2 linked regions of the Limnospira fusiformis SAG 85.79 genome follow. The protein of the gene in region 1 interacts with the protein of each later gene in a pairwise test. Links are inferred from orthologs where the notes say so. Each region holds a gene or a part of one and is shown on either strand. Other genes may lie near its edges. The genes, in order: HFV01_RS29225 and HFV01_RS00395.

Region 1 (8,442 bases):
TCTGGGCAAAACTAAGTAACTAAACATTGTGATCAGGTGTAAGTGATGGCTGTTGCGTTTAAACCCCGCCGCCCCAGTAAACGGGTCGAGGTGAACCCTTTTGTTGTAGTCCAAAATCCTCACAATGTGGTTTCTCTCGATCGCATTCGTCAGAACCGGGTCAAACCGGCTCCCTACTCCCGACAGGAACCTCCCATCAGCACCATAGAGGCTCAAACTACAGTGGTGGAAGTTCTGCCCAGGACGCAGGAACTACCCCTATGGTTAAAATCTCTAATTACTGTTAAACAACTGTCATCGATCGCAGCCTGTGTTTTGATGGGGGGTGCTATGACTTTCTATGGGCTGAAGGTTTATGGGGAGTCTCGCTGGACAGGACAATATCCGAGACTAGAACATCTGCGACAACAAGAGCAACAACTGCGCCTGGCTAAGGAAATACTCAAACATACTATTGTAGAATCGGCCGGTGACCCTGATGCGGGTTTGGAAATTCCTACCCCTGATAATATTATATATGTGCAACCAGCCCCTCCGCGTCCAGCTACGGGGCGAGAACTTTCCTCGATTGTCAATCCTCCCTGGTCTTCGCCTCCTCAAACAAATCGGCCTTTGGCTTATTAGCAGTCAGGTAATGCTTCTCGACCCATGATAGGAGTGCTTCTGGGACAATGGCGCGTAAAGATCGAACACAGTTGGTTAATACTAGCAGGGTGAAATAGCCAATGGCTTCTTCTGATTATTCTTCGGGTTCGAGTCGATCGCATGAATCTGGTTTTTCTTCCCGTGGTAATCGTCAACCATTACGGGGCAGAATCAAGAAGCGATACAGCCAAGGCGACACTATGCGATCGCCAGGTTCTGCTAGTGTTTACCATCCCCCAAAAAATCTAATCTCTAAACCCTCTAGCAGAGTCTCCCACAGGAGGCCAAAGCCGATTAAGTCCGCTAAATGCAGTCCGGTTCGCCTGTACTTGGTGTGGTTAATCCTACTGGCGGGAATTTTCGGGCTAGGTATTCGCATATTTCATCTGCAAATCATCGAAGGTCCTTTTCTGCAAGAAAAAGCTGAATATCAGCAACAACAGCGTTCTCTACCGTTTATTCCCCGTCGTCCCATTAGCGATCGCAATGGTACAATTCTGGCTTTTGATCAGCAGATATATACCCTGTATGCTCACCCAGTTTTGTTTAAAAGCCCGCCGGAGGAAATCGCCCAGCAACTAGCCGGAGTAGTGGTAAGGACTGATCTAAGCAGTCCCACCACTCAGGAACTGCTGAATTTATTTAATGTAGCCCAGAGTGGTCTAAAGGTGGCGGATGGGTTATCAGAACAGGTGAGGCGCAGGATTCTCCGATTACAGATTGATGGCTTAGAATTAGTTCCTGAGCGGCGGCGACTTTATCCCCAACAAAATTTAGCTGCTGATGTTGTCGGTTATGTAGACAAAGAAGGCCGAGGTCAAGCCGGAGTTGAGTATAGTCAGGAAAACCTGCTTAAACGTAGTATGCCTTCCCTGCTGTTCCAACGGGCGGTAAATGGCGCATGGGTTCCCTCTCAACTGGCTGGGGGTTTTATCCAAATGGATGACCTAGAATTGCGGCTAACCATTGATTCTCGTATGCAGCGCATTGTCCGCAGCACCCTAGCGGAACAGGTGGAGGCTTTTAACGCCAAACGGGGAACTGTGATTGTTATGGATGCCGAAGATGGTTCTATACTTTCGTTGGTGAATGAGCCTTCTTATGATCCTAATCATTACTATAAGTTTGACAAGGAACTATTTAAAAATTGGGCTTTGACGGATTTATATGAACCCGGTTCTACCTTTAAGCCGATAGCAGTGGCTTTAGCTTTAGAGGCTAAGGCGATCGCACCAGATAGTTACATTAATGATGAAGGTAGCATTCAGATCGGACCTTGGACTATCTCTAATGCTGATTATAGTTCCGCAGGTGCTAGGGGCAATGTGTCGATTACCGATATCGTCAAATATTCGAGTAATATCGGCGTGGTGCGGATTGTGCAACGCCTGGACCCAAAAGTTTATTATCAGGGTCTACAGCGTCTAGGTATGGGGAAAGTCGTTAATGTTGACTTACCCTTTGCGGCGACTGGTCTGCTGAAAAGTGCTGAAGACTTTGTGAATGTACCGATTGAGATTGCTACCAGTTCCTTTGGTCAGGGATTGTCGATTACTCCTCTGCAATTAGCCCAAATCAATGCTACTTTAGCCAATGGTGGTAAGTTGGTAACACCCCATGTCGTACAAGGGTTGTTTAATAGCCAGGGACAGTCCTACTTGCAAACTTCCATCCCACAACCGGAGCAGGTTTTTTCCGCAGAAACCGCCCAAACCGTTTTGGAGATGATGGAAACTGTAGTTACGGATGGGACTGGTAAAAATGCCCACATTCCCGGATATCGCATTGCTGGAAAAACCGGAACTGCTCAAAAAGCTAGTTCTACGGGTGGTTATTATCAGGGGGCTTATATTGCCAGCTTTGTTGGTATTATCCCCGTGGACAACCCTCGCTATGTAGTTGTAGCGGTAGTGGATGAACCAGAAGGGGGAAGTGGTGGATTGGTGGCTGCTCCCATTGTTAGGTCAGTAATGGAGGGGCTGATTAAAGTTGAACAGATACCCCCATCTAAGTTTTAGTGGGACTTCACCAGGCTATATGATTAAATTTGAACATCCATCGACCTGATCATGTCATGAAGCTAATATTTTTAGGTTCGGGTTCAGCCTTTACCGTGGGGGCTGATAACTTTCAATCTAATATGATGCTGGTAGCAGAAAATAATCGGAAACTGTTGATTGACTGTGGGAGTGATCTGCGACATTCTCTGTATCAGTTGGGATGGTCTTATCGAGATGTTACTGATATTTATATTAGCCATATTCATGCTGACCATACGGGAGGCTTGGAATATATGGGGTTTACGACTAAATTTGACCCTAATTGCTCACGCCCTAAACTTTACCTGAGCCAAGAACTGGTTGACCTGGTATGGAATAATTGTCTGGCGGGAAGTATGACTTCTATTGAAGATGATTTGGCTACATTAGAAACCTATTTTGATATTGAACCGATTTCTCCGGGGTCTGGTTTTACTTGGGAAGGGGTTGATTTTACTTTGGTTCCTACTATTCATATTCAAGACAAATATCAGGATGTTCCTAGTTATGGTCTGAGTTTCTCCGTGGGGGGAGTTGAGGTGTTTTTGACTACGGATACTAAGTATTGTCCGCAAAAATTGCAGGGTTTTTATGAAAGTGCTAATCTGATTTTTCATGATTGCAATACGGCTCCAGTTACTGGGGGTGTTCATGCTCACTATCAGGAACTTATCACCCTACCCGACAAGATTAAAAATAAAATTTGGCTGTATCACTACCCGCCAGGTTCGCTGCCTAATCCTCAACAGGATGGCTTTCAAGGGTTTATTAAACGGGGGCAAACTTTTGTTTTTGAAGATGGTAAATTTTTGGTAGAAATGCCAACTAAATAATGGGGGTAATGGGTGATAGATAATGGGTAGCACACCGCCGCCCCTGGTCTGGGGTGGATGGTGTCCATGGCCCTAGGCTTTTTTCGGCAATTGCTGAAATTCCAGAAAAGAATCGATATACTCGTTGGAAGCGTCGAATTTAACAGCATGAAACATAACCCCAACCCCACTTCGGAGTTCTCGGAGTCGGCGGAGGAAATTCCTAATCAATTTGATATCATTGTGGTGGGAAGTGGTGCGGCTGGACTCTATGCCAGTCTTTGCATTCCGCCTCATTTGCGCGTCGGTTTAGTTACTAAAGATAGCCTGGGAAGTGGCTCTAGTCCCTGGGCTCAGGGTGGCATTGCGGCGGCTATTTATCCCCCAGATACGCCAGAATTACACCTGGAGGATACTTTACAGGCGGGGGCGGGATTATGCGATCGCCAAGCTGTACAGTTTTTGGTAGACCATGCGGCGGAGGCGATCGAGTTTTTAGTGAATTTGGGTGTGGACTTTGACCGCACTGGAGAAAAATTAGCCACTACCCTAGAAGCCGCCCACTCTTATCCCAGGGTTCTCCACTCCCGCGACACTACGGGAAGGGCGATCGTTGATGTCCTCATGGCTACGGTATTGAAACGCCCTAATATTCAGGTGGTTTCTGGGGCGATCGCTTTAAGTATATGGCAAAATCCTCAAACTGGGCGTTGTCAGGGTGTTAGTGTCCTGTATCAAAGTCAAATTCGCTGGCTACAAGCTAAGGCTGTCGTATTAGCCACTGGTGGCGGCGGTCAAGTTTTCGCCAAAACTACTAACCCTGAAGTTAGCACCGGAGATGGCATTGCGATCGCATGGCGAGGGGGGGCTGCGGTCCGAGATTTAGAATTTTTCCAATTTCACCCCACAGCCTTAATGAAACCCGGCGCACCCCATTTTTTAATCAGTGAAGCTGTGCGAGGAGAAGGGGCTCATTTAATCGATCGCCAAGGGCGGCGTTTTGCCTTTGACTATCACCCAGCCGGGGAATTAGCCCCTAGAGATGTCGTGAGTCGCGCCATTTTTATGCACCTACAAAAAACCTCAGATCACCCCGCTGAGGATAATGTGTATTTGGATATGCGACCCATACCACCAGATCAAATTCGCCATCGTTTTCCGAATATTATTAACGTCTGTCAACATTGGGGCATTGATGTCTTTAATGAACCTATGCCTGTGGCTCCTGCTGCCCATTATTGGATGGGAGGTATTACCTGTGATTTAATGAATCGCACCTCTATGCCAGGGTTATATGCCATTGGAGAAACTGCCAGCACCGGAGTTCACGGCGCTAACCGTTTGGCTAGTAATTCCCTATTGGAGTGTTTGGTTTTTGCTTCTCAATTATCCAAAATTGAAATGGATTTGACTGACCATAAATATATCGATTATACACCTTCCATGATATTGGTGCAAGGTAAATCTGATTATGCTCAAGAATTAGAGAAAATGGAGGAAATTCGCCACAGTTTGGCGGCTTTGATGTGGGAAAGTGCCGGAATTTGTCGGACCCAAACCGTCCTAGAAGCAGCTATCCCCATTGTTTTAAATTGGCGCAAGGAGTTGCAAAAATTACAAATCAGTAAATATTTGCTGACCATGAATCCTCGGCAAAATATGCAGTTATTATCTCCTGAATCGGGCAAAACTTTGAAAGCGTTGGCGGAAACTTTCAACCTGTTAGATATCGGATATTTGATTCTGCGAAGTGCCACTTTTCGCAAGGAAAGCCGAGGGGGACATTACCGCCTAGATTACCCAGAAACTAGCCCAGATTGGCAAATTCATACTGTGAATCGGGTTAATCTACCGACGAAATGATTAACCAGGATTAGCCATCCCATTAGTAGGAGAGGGTTAATCCATGGCGATACTCATTTAGGAGTCGATTAATCTTGGGCGGTCACATTCTCATAAACCCCCTTATCTCGCTTGACTAGCTTGGTAAACCCCGCATTTCTGTAATCAGCATTAGAAGTGGGAATAGACAGCATGGGTGAACTCAAGAGGCGACGGACGGGTGCATCTTCTGGGGTATCCCCCACTTCACAACCCGCTAACTGACAAACCTCGCCCCAGGTTTTCACCTCCCGATTGATACTGTGCATCACCTCAATCTTGCGGTTATTGCTAGGACACAAATAATCGTAGATTGGCATAGCAGTTTTCTCAAACAGATAAAGAAGCCCTATATTCATTTTTACCATAAAAACTTAAAATTTACATAAAATTTGAACGACACGGCCCTATTGATGATAATCTATGTCGTAGCGATGAAGCCCCACCGGGGTTAGGGATGATTTACGGACTCTGGTGGGTCTCAACCCTGGTCTGGTTGTCTGAGATCTAGTTTTAAGGAGAAATTTAGATGAGTGATTTTAAGCCTACCCCGGAGACGGATTTAACCACTACTCAATTATTAGACCGATATCACATTAATGATACTAGCCTCCTCAAAACCTGGGCAACACTGCACGGATTAAATGGCAATCGTAGCACCTATTCCCCTCAAGAAATCGATTTGCTGGATCATGTTCATCATCACCTTCATAATTTGGGGATGACTATTGATGAATATCAAAATCTACTTAACCGCCGTCCTTATCGTACTAATTATCAGCCTCCACAACCTGTTAATAATTCCTCTCATTCCCCCAATTCCTCGGCGGAAACTACCCCGACATCTGATGATGAAATGGTGGATGGTGCGGCGGCTACCGTTGACCTGTTAATGGCTCAATATTCCGAGGCGATCGAATGTGTCGGAGAACGCATTGCCGAACACTTTATTGATGAATTAGATGCCTCGGTTATGCGACATTTGGCGAAAAAAGTCCAGGAACGTCAGGCGATGAAATCTGGTCAGCCTAATCGTTTTTTGCGGACTATTCAATCGGTTTTAAAGCCTAGCAATAATCCCAGGTTGACTGATGCTAAATCGGAACCCTGGGAAATGGAAAGTAATCATCGTTTGGGATAAGTTATGATTAATCAGGCTGATATCCCTAAAAACGTCGATGGGGAATTGGCACTGTAGACCATCGATTTGTCTGATTTTCTAAACGTGCTAATCTCCAGATTCTACCTTGGGCTTGTCTTTGTAGGTAAATCTGAAATCGGTTCTGCTGTTCCCGCCACCAGCGATCGCTAAATTTAACACTCAGGTTATAGGTTCCCTCAACTTTAAATCCTTGGAGGTTGTTAATCATTATTGGTTCCATATTCGAGATGGCTACCCGTGTGATTTTAAATGATTGGGGAGACCTGGCAAAATCTGATTGTAGCTTGAGTTGTTGATGGATTTCTTTAATCTGTATGGTTAGGGCTTGTTGAATTAAGGTGGGTGTTGGTGTTATTCCCACCGGAGAACATCCCCATAACGTCAATGCTAATAAAGGTATAATTACAGTGATTATAGGTAATTTCCTGGTAGGGGTAAATTTTCTAACCCACAGGCGATCGCTCATTTTAGCCCAAAATTTCTCAATACTGTTTACAGACTGGGATCTGCTCCCATCATCTTACCCTGGAAAATTGCCTAAAATTATGTTATCATATAACAGTGATCATCACCATACCATCCATAAAATGAAAACCACAACCCCTAGGCGGAAGGTCGCCAAATTAATCAACATTTTAGGGCTATTTATGGCAACAGTGGCTATATTGGTGTTTGCTGCTAGTGAACCCGGAAAAGCGAGTAACTGTTTAAATTCCAGCCATTGGGTAGCCGCCTATAATAACCGACAAGTTAATCATACACATATTTTTTGTGGGGAGCTGAATCAACGGGGGAGACTGGTAGGATTTCATTCGCGTCCTGGGGGAAGAAATCCCTCCACTGTTGCCAGATTTAACATTACCCAACCCGCCAATAGTCAGGGTATTTACGCAGGAGAATGGACTTATCAAGGGTCATCTCAAGCCACCAAATTTTCGACTATGTTTCCCGATCGCTGTACTCCCACACAGGTAATTAACTCCATTGCTCACGCCGCCGACAATAGGATATCATGTCCTTCTAACGCTCCTAATTGGGCTTGGTGTGGCTATAATAGCCCTAGCGGCGGAGATAATCGGTTTTGTCAGGCTAATGATGGCAGCCAATACGTCGTCGTTGGGGCTACTAATTCAGATGGTAAAATTAACACAGGATTTCCTTTAAGGTTGTCAAGATGAGTATGGAAACTAATTGGGACTGGTCAGAGTGGAAACAACAAAGTAACGCCCACCGCCTGGTAGTGGAATTTTTAACTTTGGATGTTCAAGATAACTGCGAATATGTTAGGCATATCTGCAATCAAATTGCGGCGTTAGAAAATGGCGAAATGGCTGATTGTATCTGTTCTGGTAATGCTTATTATGTGAGTTTGTCCCCCCAAAATGTGACCATTGAGAATTTGATTATAGATGATGAACCCATCGAAACTATCTCTCTCAATGAGTTTAAACAGGCTATTTTATGCTGGCAAGAAAAACTTGAAAGTTAGATGAAATAATGGGGGATAAACTGGCTAGTATTCTGGGTGATGGGGGTACGATCTTCTCGAATACCAATCCCGGCTGCTTCCCCACCGATAACCCAAGAACCCAGCACCGGATAACAACCTTGAAATTCTGGGAGGGGAAAGTAGGCTTGATAAATCACGGGTACATCTTGATATATCCCTGGGGTTTGATAAGTGCGATCGCCATAATAAATGCTAATATTAGCACCCTCTCGGGAGAAAATAGGTTTACTGATGTAGGGATGTCGCAGGGGGCTAGAATCGAAATAAGCAGGTAATAAATTAGGGTGATCTGGAAATAATTCCCAGAGAATTGGTAAAATCGCCTTATTGCTGAGAATCATTTTCCAGGGTGGTTCTAGCAATTGCATCGGTTCATTCAGCAGAAACTGGCTA
Region 2 (8,526 bases), 6.2 Mb from region 1 along the record:
AGAGTAAGGGGAAAAGTAGGAGTCTTTCTATACTACCTACACAGACCTTTAAATGTACCCCGGTGGATAGGACAAATCTAAAGATGGAATGCCCATATATACGGAACGTTTAAACCCCTATTGGGCTCTCTGCGAGTACATCTCGTAGAGTAGTGAAAAGTGTAAGCGCATGGTGCGAGACGTTCGGGTATGAAATAGGGCTGAAATGCCCGAAATAACTACCCGGTGAGGATTCCAGCTCCGAATCTGGATATAAGGAGACCTCTCCTGACCATCCTCATAACTGGTTATATGTCCCGACGCTTAGGGAACTAAGCAAGGCAGGGAACTCAAGGTCATAAACGAACTGAGAAATCAGGGAGTAGAGAGTAACGGCGATAGCCACCCCCAGTTTTGGAAATCATAACTCCAGGATTGAAGCGGGGAACGGAAGGCGTGAGGTAGAACCTACTACCAAGACGCGACCACTGCCAACCATCTATGATTAGGAAGACCGAATGTCCGACTTGAACCATCGTAATACACTAGCAGCGAAATAGGTTGACACGCTGCGCTCAAAAGGGCAAGGGGAAAAGTAGGGGGTTCGTGCGACTACCTACACAGACCTTTAAAAGTACCCCGGCGGAGAGGACAAATCTAACGATGGAATGCCCATATAATCGGAACGTTGTAACCCCTCTAATGCTCTGCCTATAAACAAGTGAGTAATGCTATTCACAAGGCAGTAGTGAAAAATGTAAGCGCATGCTTAGAGGGTGAAGGATGTGACCAGAAGCTAAAGCCCAATTGTCATGGTTGGGATATGCCCACAGGTCACGGTGGGGATATAGATACTGCGGTCAGTAAGAGTATAATGGCGAGGACGAGTTTAAAGACTACGTGGTGCATATAGCTCTGAACATCGAAGTAGAAAGCAGGTCTCTTGATTCTGCTCCTTTGACAAATAGGGTATCCACACCAGGAGCCGTGTGATGGGAAACTATCAAGCACGGTTCTGAATGGGAGAGGGTGAAGGTGACTTCACTCTCGACCCCTAACCCCATAAGGGGAAAGGATGTGACTGAAAGCCAATGCCTAACTGTAATGGTTGGGATATGCCCACTAGTCACGGTGTGGATATAGAGACTGCGACAAGTAAGAGTGCTTATGACGTGAGCGAGTTTAAAGACTACGTGGTGTATATAGCTCCCAAAGTTGAGGTCATAAAGCAGGGGGTAGTAACCCTGTTCCTACTGATAATAGGGTGTTCACATCAGGAGCCGTGTGCTGGGAAACTCGCATGCACGGTTTGGAATTGGAGTTGGAGGGGGCGACCTCTCTTTCGACCATACCAAATCGCCTGGTTCCGACGATTACACTTGTGGACGGGGTGCTGCCGACAGTCCCGGACGAAGCCAGAAATAAACATCAAGATCCGGCTATGTCCGGTTTTGTTTAAGTTTTATAGAGCATAATTTAATGAGACTCAAGATTCAGGCTGTAATCATGATGATCGCGCCATTAGGATTTATCACTGGTGCGATCGCCGCTGACTCTGATGACTTACAGAGGCTTCTAACTACCAATCAATGTCCTGGCTGTGATCTGCGGGGAGCCGACTTGTCAGCCGCTCAACTTTCCGGGGCTAATCTTTTTCAAGCCGATCTGGGCGGCGCTATCCTCCGACAAGCAGATTTACGCAGTGCTAATCTGCAAGAGGCTAATCTGTATAATGCCGACTTGGGGGGTGCGAGTTTAGCTGCTAGTAATTTGTTTAAGGCTAATCTCCACCATGCGAACCTACAAAGGGCTGATTTGCGTGAAGCCGATCTCGGTCAGGCTATGCTGGGTCGTGTAGACTTGCGGCGGGCTGATCTTAGGGATGCTAATCTATTTCAGGCTAACCTCGGTCAGGCTTATCTGGAAGAGTCCGATTTGATGAATAGCAATCTCCAAAGGGCTTTTTTATTTAGGGCTAATCTGGAACGTGCTAATCTGACCGGGGCTAATTTGCTGGGAGCAGATCTGCGGGGTGCTAATTTTTCTGATGCCGATCTCACTGGTGCCAGTCTGGTGGGTGCGGCCTTGAATGATACTAATATCAATCGTGCCCAACTGTCTAATACAAACTTGTCTGGTGCTTTGTTACAGGGAACAACTCTCGGTCCGGTCGTGTGCATTATTGATCAATCTGTTAATTGTGCCGCTCCCCCTGCGCCACCACCTCCCTTGCTTCCGGCAGATTTTTGGGACGATTAATCTCCTGAGATAGGGGTTTTTGAGTTTTTATCTGGCGATCGCTTTTCAGAATCGGGTAATGTGAGTATACTAAATGTGGGGTCTAAAAATCCCCATATCCTCTAAACTCGCTAAACCTAGGGTTAGCTTCTAAACATCATGAGTGCCCAACCTCTATTAAAGTTTGAAGTCCAGACAGCTGCTCAATTGGCAGAAGATCTGCGATCGGCGACAACCTGGCGTGAAGTTGAGGCACTCACCCAAAACTATTCCCATTGGAAACGTGAAGCCTGGAAGTTACTCTCTGAAGCTGAACAGGAGCGGATTAAATATCTTAAACATTGGCAGGATCACCCAGTAGCCCAAAAGTTTCCCCCCGGTTCTCTGGTGCAACGCATCAATAGCAGCACAGAGAGGGTGGGTAAGGTCGTTAACTACTGGAGTGCATACGGTGTCGATTATGTAACTTTTCAGGTGGAGCAGGATATTGATTGGTGTCGGGCTAGTTTTCTGCAATTGGTGAACCCAGAAAAATCAACCGCCTATTAGGGTAAATTGCCACTCAACCGGATTTTATCTAAGCTACAATAGCCCAAATCCCCTGCTGATCTAAATTTATCCTGAATGCGCTTACGCTATCTTATTCCCTTTTTCGATCCTAGTTCCCAGAATTGGGCAACAGAACCTCGCCTGCTGCGCTGGTTAACCTTTGTGTGGCTATTTGTCGGTCTCGTGGCGATGTTTTCTGCTTCCTATCCTAGTGCATTAGCTGAACATGGGGATGGTTTGTACTACTTCAAACGCCAGCTCACATGGATGTTAGTGGGGATGGTAGGATTTAACGTGATTGTTAATACCCCTGTGCGGGTCGCGTTACGGACTGCTCAGTGGGGATTATTCGCGGTGATGGGGTTATTGTTTCTTACTATAGTCCCCGGTTTGGGAACTACTATCAACGGGGCGACTCGATGGCTGTCACTAGGCCCAATTCTCATTCAGCCTTCGGAATTAATGAAGCCATTTCTGATACTACAAGCGGCGCGGTTTTTTCCCCGCTGGGAGCGGTTGAGTTGGCGATCGCGACTAACCTGGTTAGGGATTTTTCTGCTAATTTTGTTGCTCATTTTAGCCCAACCCAACCTCAGCACCACCGCTCTTTGTGGTATGACATTATGGTTAATCGCCCTCGCCGCCGGACTTCCTTTTTTGTATTTGGGCGGTACTGCTGTTGGTGGGTTAATCTTGGCTACTATTAGTATTAGCCTACGAGAATACCAAAGGAAGCGGGTTCTCTCGTTTATGAATCCCTGGGCTGATCCCGTTAATGATGGCTACCAATTAATTCAGAGTCTACTAGCTGTCGGTTCTGGCGGTCTTTGGGGCGCTGGTTTGGGATTATCTCAACAAAAGTTATTTTATCTGCCGATTCAGTATAGCGATTTTATTTTTGCCGTTTATGCCGAAGAGTTTGGCTTTGTTGGCGGGGTGCTGCTTTTGTTGATGCTAGTCGCTTATGGGACTCTTGCCCTGAGAGTCGCTCAATTAGCCAATAATATTGAACATCAACTGGTAGCGATCGGAGCCATGGTCGTCATGGTGGGACAGTCTTTGCTGAATATTGGGGTAGCTACTGGGGTACTACCAACTACTGGTTTGCCTTTACCCTTATTTAGTTATGGTGGAAGTTCCATGATTGCTAGTTTAGCAATATCTGCTTTATTGATTCGGGTAGCCCGCGAAAGCAGTGAAGCACAGGTTATTCCCATCAGGCCTCTTGCTCAAAACAGGGGTTGACAAGTAGCGCGGGATGATGCTATGTTATCCACGTAATGTCTATTTTATGATTTCTCTGTTTGCATTAATAAAAAAAAATTAAAAAAGTCCCATTATTTAAATACTACCATAGGTCAGCAACAAAAGCAACCCTCCCGAAACCCAATCGCGGGTGGGGAGTGATTTATTTACAAAACTTAACATAACTAATTAATTTTTAACTATTTGACTGTTGAGATGGGGGAATTAGACAAAAAATCAGGACATTGTGGGTTTAAGGGAAGTTTGATCCAAAACTCGGTTCCTTTGCCAATTTCTGACTCGCACCAAATTTCCCCACAGTGGCGGGAGACGATAATTTCACGACTTATATATAACCCTAAACCCGTACCTTTACCGATTTCTTTGGTGGTAAAAAATTGCTCAAAAATTTGGTTTTTCGTGGTTAGGTTGATACCCTTAGCATTATCGGCAACCATGATCGTGATCTGTTCTGAATTAGCCAGGGTTTTAATTGTAATTAACGGCTGAGACTGTTGGTTGTTGTGTGTCCAGTCCCCTACTTCATCTAAGGCATCAATGGCATTGCTGATCAAATTCATAAACACCTGATTCAGTTGACCTGGGTAGCAGAGGATTGACGGTAGTTTCCCATAGTCTCGAATCACTTGAATCGGCGGACGTGATGGTGTGGCTTGTAAGCGGTTTTTCAAGATGAGTAAGGTTCCCTCTAAACCTTCTTCCAGATTGACTTTTAGCATTTGGTCGCTGTCTTTGCGGGAGAAGTTACGCAGCGATCGCACAATTTGAAAGAGTCGATCTGAACCCAATTTCAGGCTAGATATAACTGTCAAAAAATCCGTCTCTAAAAACTCTAAATCTATGGAATCTATGTATTCTTGAATGCGCGGATCGGTCGGGGAATAAATATCTTGATAAAGCCGAGTGAGTTCTAGTAGGTCTTTGCTATAGTTTTCCACATGGGCTAAATTATGAAATATCGAGTTAACGGGGTTATTGATTTCGTGGGCTAAACTAGCCATCATTTGCCCCAATGATGCCATTTTTTCCGATTGAAAAAGCTGTGAATGGGTGTGTTTAAGTTCCTCTAAAGTTTGCTCTAGTTGCTGTGCTTGAGCTTGAGCGATCGCGGCGGCGGAACAGGCTTGTTGATAAAGTTGAATTTGGGTCTGTTCAAGATCTAGTTGTTCGATTTCACTTTCCCGTTGATATTGCGCTACTACAGCATCAAGAATAGATAGCAATTCATTGGGGGCAATATTGGTAATATAGTCAAGGTGAGGATGGCTCGGTGTTAAGTCAGAGTCCGCAGTTGTGGCTAAAGTTCTGACTGCTAAAATATACTCGCGGATGCGTTTATCTAAATTTAGCGGCTCTCGGAAATACATCGATCGCACTATAGCCGAAGGAGATGTTAATAAATTCATCTCACTATCACCGTAGAGTAAACCTTTATGCGATCGCTCCATCAGAGTAATATCTTTAATCAAAGTTTCCCGAATCACCTCCCTTTCGGCTGGGTCAGAAGTAGTAACTAACTTGAGGCTAAAAAAAGCTGTTCTCTGGGAAAGCATCCGCTGACGACCACTGACATTCACCACCGCCGCATTCACCTTCCGGGTGGTGTTAATTTCTTGCAGGTCAAAATAACTCTCAAATTGTTTCATTAATATAAGCAGGGATAGATTTACTGATTTCATCTTTCCACCCTCCTGGCGACTCTCCCTATACCTGTACTCAGGAAATCGCCAATGACAGGAAAAGAGGGGCAGAATTTTTCTGGCATCCTGGTTTCTCCTAAATTAGTTTAGTGTGCAGGTTTTTTTGATGGGAAACTTGCCCAACCCACTCCCACTTATGGGGCAATGTTAGCTTTCAGAAAATGTTATTTTATCTGGTTACCTCAGAAACACTAGCTTCACCCTGTATACTTGTTTAACTACTGACGACAGAGCCAGGAACTAGCTACCTATTCGGTGGGTGTCCTGACTCAAACAACCTTAATGGTTATTTGACAATCAGAGTTTTTTATTTAGTATCTCAAGTTACAGATTATCAAATTATTTAAAATTCACGACTAGACCATAGCACAAAAATCGGCTTTTGTTTGTGAAAAAAAAAGTTAAATTTTTCGACCATTACAGAGCAGTTCAGCAGAAGATAGCCTAGTAGGAGCTAGGTTCAACATAACTTGACAGTTTCAGCCAGCCCCTACATTTACCTAAAGCCTGGTGGCAGAATAATGATTATTTTTTAAGATCACGAGCCATGTTACGGAACATATCCAAACTGGAGTCAGCACGACGACGATCGCTTTTCACCTCTGGTGCTGGAGATTCAGTAGCTTTAGGCTGGGTCATTTCCATCGCTGGTTTAGCGGTAGCTTTAGGAGCCTCGAAAGGTTTTCCTCCCGACATTTTAGGGAAAGACTTTTTAACTTCTAAAGGCTTACGCATATACTCAATATCGCCTAAACTCTTGGCGCTATCGGGATCAAGATAGAAAGAACTTCCTTGAGTTTTTGTTGTTTCTGATTTGCGACCAAATAAGCCTCTAATAAATCCTGACATAGTTTTTTCCTAGGTGGGGTGTTGGGTATATGTTAAATTTTATCAAAAATTGTGTTGATTATGATAATTTTTTACGGATTTCTCAATGCACGCTCATCAATGCCCACTTTATGTAAAGTTTGGTGAAAAAAAATTTAAGAAATATTACAAAAAAAATTTTTTGCTCTGGGGTGGTGGCTTTCCTGGCTGATTTGTGGTATTATTTTTAACAATGGAAATGTTGACATTTTTTTGGTAATTGAATAGATTACCATTATTTAAATACATATCTGTAGCTTACCATTAATTACCCCCACTTGTCAACCCTGGGGCGGGGCGTTTTTTTTAAATTGATGAAAAAATCAACTTAGTTAACAGGAGAATTTAATGATCCAAGTTTAGAGTCTGATAACGAGTTTGTAGTTGATTAATGCTGTAGAGGGACTCCAAATTAAGGCCAGCATTTTGATAAAGTTCAGCCCCCCCTTGATGGCGATCGACTAAAGCGATAACCTTATCAACGCTGTATCCAGCATCAGTAAGGCGTTGTACAGCTTTGAGGGCAGATTGTCCAGTAGTGACAACATCTTCGAGAACTACGACGTTAGCGCCGGGGGATAGTTCGGGTCCTTCGATGTAGGCTTTAGTTCCGTGTCCCTTAGCTTCTTTTCGGATAATGAGGGCGGGTATAGGTCGATTTTCGTAGACAGAAACGACACTAACGGAGGAAACCATAGGATCAGCACCGAGGGTAAGCCCGGCGACTGCTTCTGTTTCCAGGGGAAGTAATGGTAAAATCAGGCGAGCGATCGCCACCGACCCAGCGGGATGTAATGTGACCTGTTTACAATTAATATAGTAGGAACTCTGCTGACCAGAGGAGAGAACAAAATCCCCTTCTTGATAAGCGAGTTGACACAAAAGGTCAAGTAGCCACGATCGCAGGGTATCTAAAGCTGCACAAGAGGCATTGAGATCGCAAAGAGCAGGGATTTCTGAAGGGTTAGTCATAAAGGAGGGAAAAGGTAGGAAACAAATCTGTAATCACTCCATCTGATCGTACACTGGGAGAGACCATCTGATCAAACAGATTCACCAAGGTTAATGCCATGAACAGAATTTTATTACAGAGTATCAGTGGAGTGTTAGGGGTAGCGATCGCCTCATTCGTGTGGGTTGAGGGAGTTGTGGCGCAACCGAGAACCCGTTTCCAGCCTTTTGCGGAAGACTTTAACCAGGCGGCGACCCGCAGTTCTGGGGATGCTTTTAAAAATCAATCCCTGATGGGTCAACTTTCGGTATTCTTCGGGTTAAGCTATCCCTGGCCGGGTGCTATTAATGGTTTTCCTGAAAGTTTGATTGCTGATGATGCCAGACGAGTGAATCAACTGTATAGAGAGAGAATGCTCCAGCAGACCCTAAGCGGTCCGACTATCCGCACTGCCGATCTAGCGAACCCATACAACACCTCAATTTTGACTCAACCTTCTGTGATCAACGAGTTGTCTAACGACACTCCGGGGGGATTTTTGTTTAATCCCTAATGGGAGCGAGTCCAGTTTTTGATCAGGTGCGTCATCAAAGGTTAATGACGCACCTGCAAAGGGACTACTGAGAAACAGCTTGATTGTTTTGTTGAGATGCGATTTTCTGAGTCAAAACTTCCAAGGCTTTGCCATATTGAGGATCATCAAGAGTGCCAATTTTGTCGCGGTTTTCGCGGAGGATATCTCGCTGTTGTTCGGTGAGTTCAACGATCACATCAGGCTTAATTCCCTCATGATTAATGTCACGACCATTAGGGGTAAAATATTTAGCGATCGTGACCGCCAAACCGGAACCGCGACCCACGCCACGAACGGACTGAACTAGACCCTTACCAAAAGTGTTAGTTCCGACCAAAACGGCGCGGTTGTTATCTTGTAGAGCGCCGGATAGAATTTCACTAGCACTAGCGGAACCGCCA

What was found.
Region 2: the proteins of HFV01_RS29225 (region 1) and HFV01_RS00395 interact in binary tests that used the Escherichia coli proteins (3 or more experiments, as listed by UniProt). The link is inferred for Limnospira fusiformis SAG 85.79 from one-to-one orthologs.

Annotation. Positions count from the first base shown.
Region 1 is NZ_CP051185.1:6,246,013-6,254,454, forward strand. What follows is about bases 309-3,194. They hold HFV01_RS29225 (peptidoglycan D,D-transpeptidase FtsI family protein), read left to right. Parts: upstream 309-725; coding sequence 726-2,663; downstream 2,664-3,194. Other genes in these bases: HFV01_RS29220 (hypothetical protein), read left to right, coding at 309-624; HFV01_RS29230 (MBL fold metallo-hydrolase), read left to right, coding at 2,720-3,194. In the rest of the region: more of HFV01_RS29220, read left to right, coding at 46-308; more of HFV01_RS29230, read left to right, coding at 3,195-3,517; nadB (L-aspartate oxidase), read left to right, coding at 3,584-5,359; HFV01_RS29240 (FmdB family zinc ribbon protein), read right to left, coding at 5,428-5,697; HFV01_RS29245 (hypothetical protein), read left to right, coding at 5,907-6,518; HFV01_RS29250 (hypothetical protein), read right to left, coding at 6,544-7,005; HFV01_RS29255 (EndoU domain-containing protein), read left to right, coding at 7,127-7,717; HFV01_RS29260 (hypothetical protein), read left to right, coding at 7,714-8,028; HFV01_RS29265 (glutathionylspermidine synthase family protein), read right to left, coding at 8,025-8,442. UniProt on the Escherichia coli protein: Essential cell division protein that catalyzes cross-linking of the peptidoglycan cell wall at the division septum. Required for localization of FtsN.
Region 2 is NZ_CP051185.1:73,190-81,715, forward strand. The notes cover bases 1,957-4,926. They hold HFV01_RS00395 (FtsW/RodA/SpoVE family cell cycle protein), read left to right. Parts: upstream 1,957-2,841; coding sequence 2,842-4,011; downstream 4,012-4,926. Other genes in these bases: HFV01_RS00385 (pentapeptide repeat-containing protein), read left to right, coding at 1,957-2,238; HFV01_RS00390 (hypothetical protein), read left to right, coding at 2,377-2,766; HFV01_RS00400 (ATP-binding protein), read right to left, coding at 4,212-4,926. In the rest of the region: HFV01_RS00375 (hypothetical protein), read right to left, coding at 336-515; HFV01_RS00380 (hypothetical protein), read left to right, coding at 1,280-1,438; more of HFV01_RS00385, read left to right, coding at 1,486-1,956; more of HFV01_RS00400, read right to left, coding at 4,927-5,711; HFV01_RS00405 (hypothetical protein), read right to left, coding at 6,258-6,581; pyrE (orotate phosphoribosyltransferase), read right to left, coding at 6,945-7,571; HFV01_RS00415 (hypothetical protein), read left to right, coding at 7,670-8,104; carboxyl-terminal processing protease CtpC, read right to left, coding at 8,169-8,526.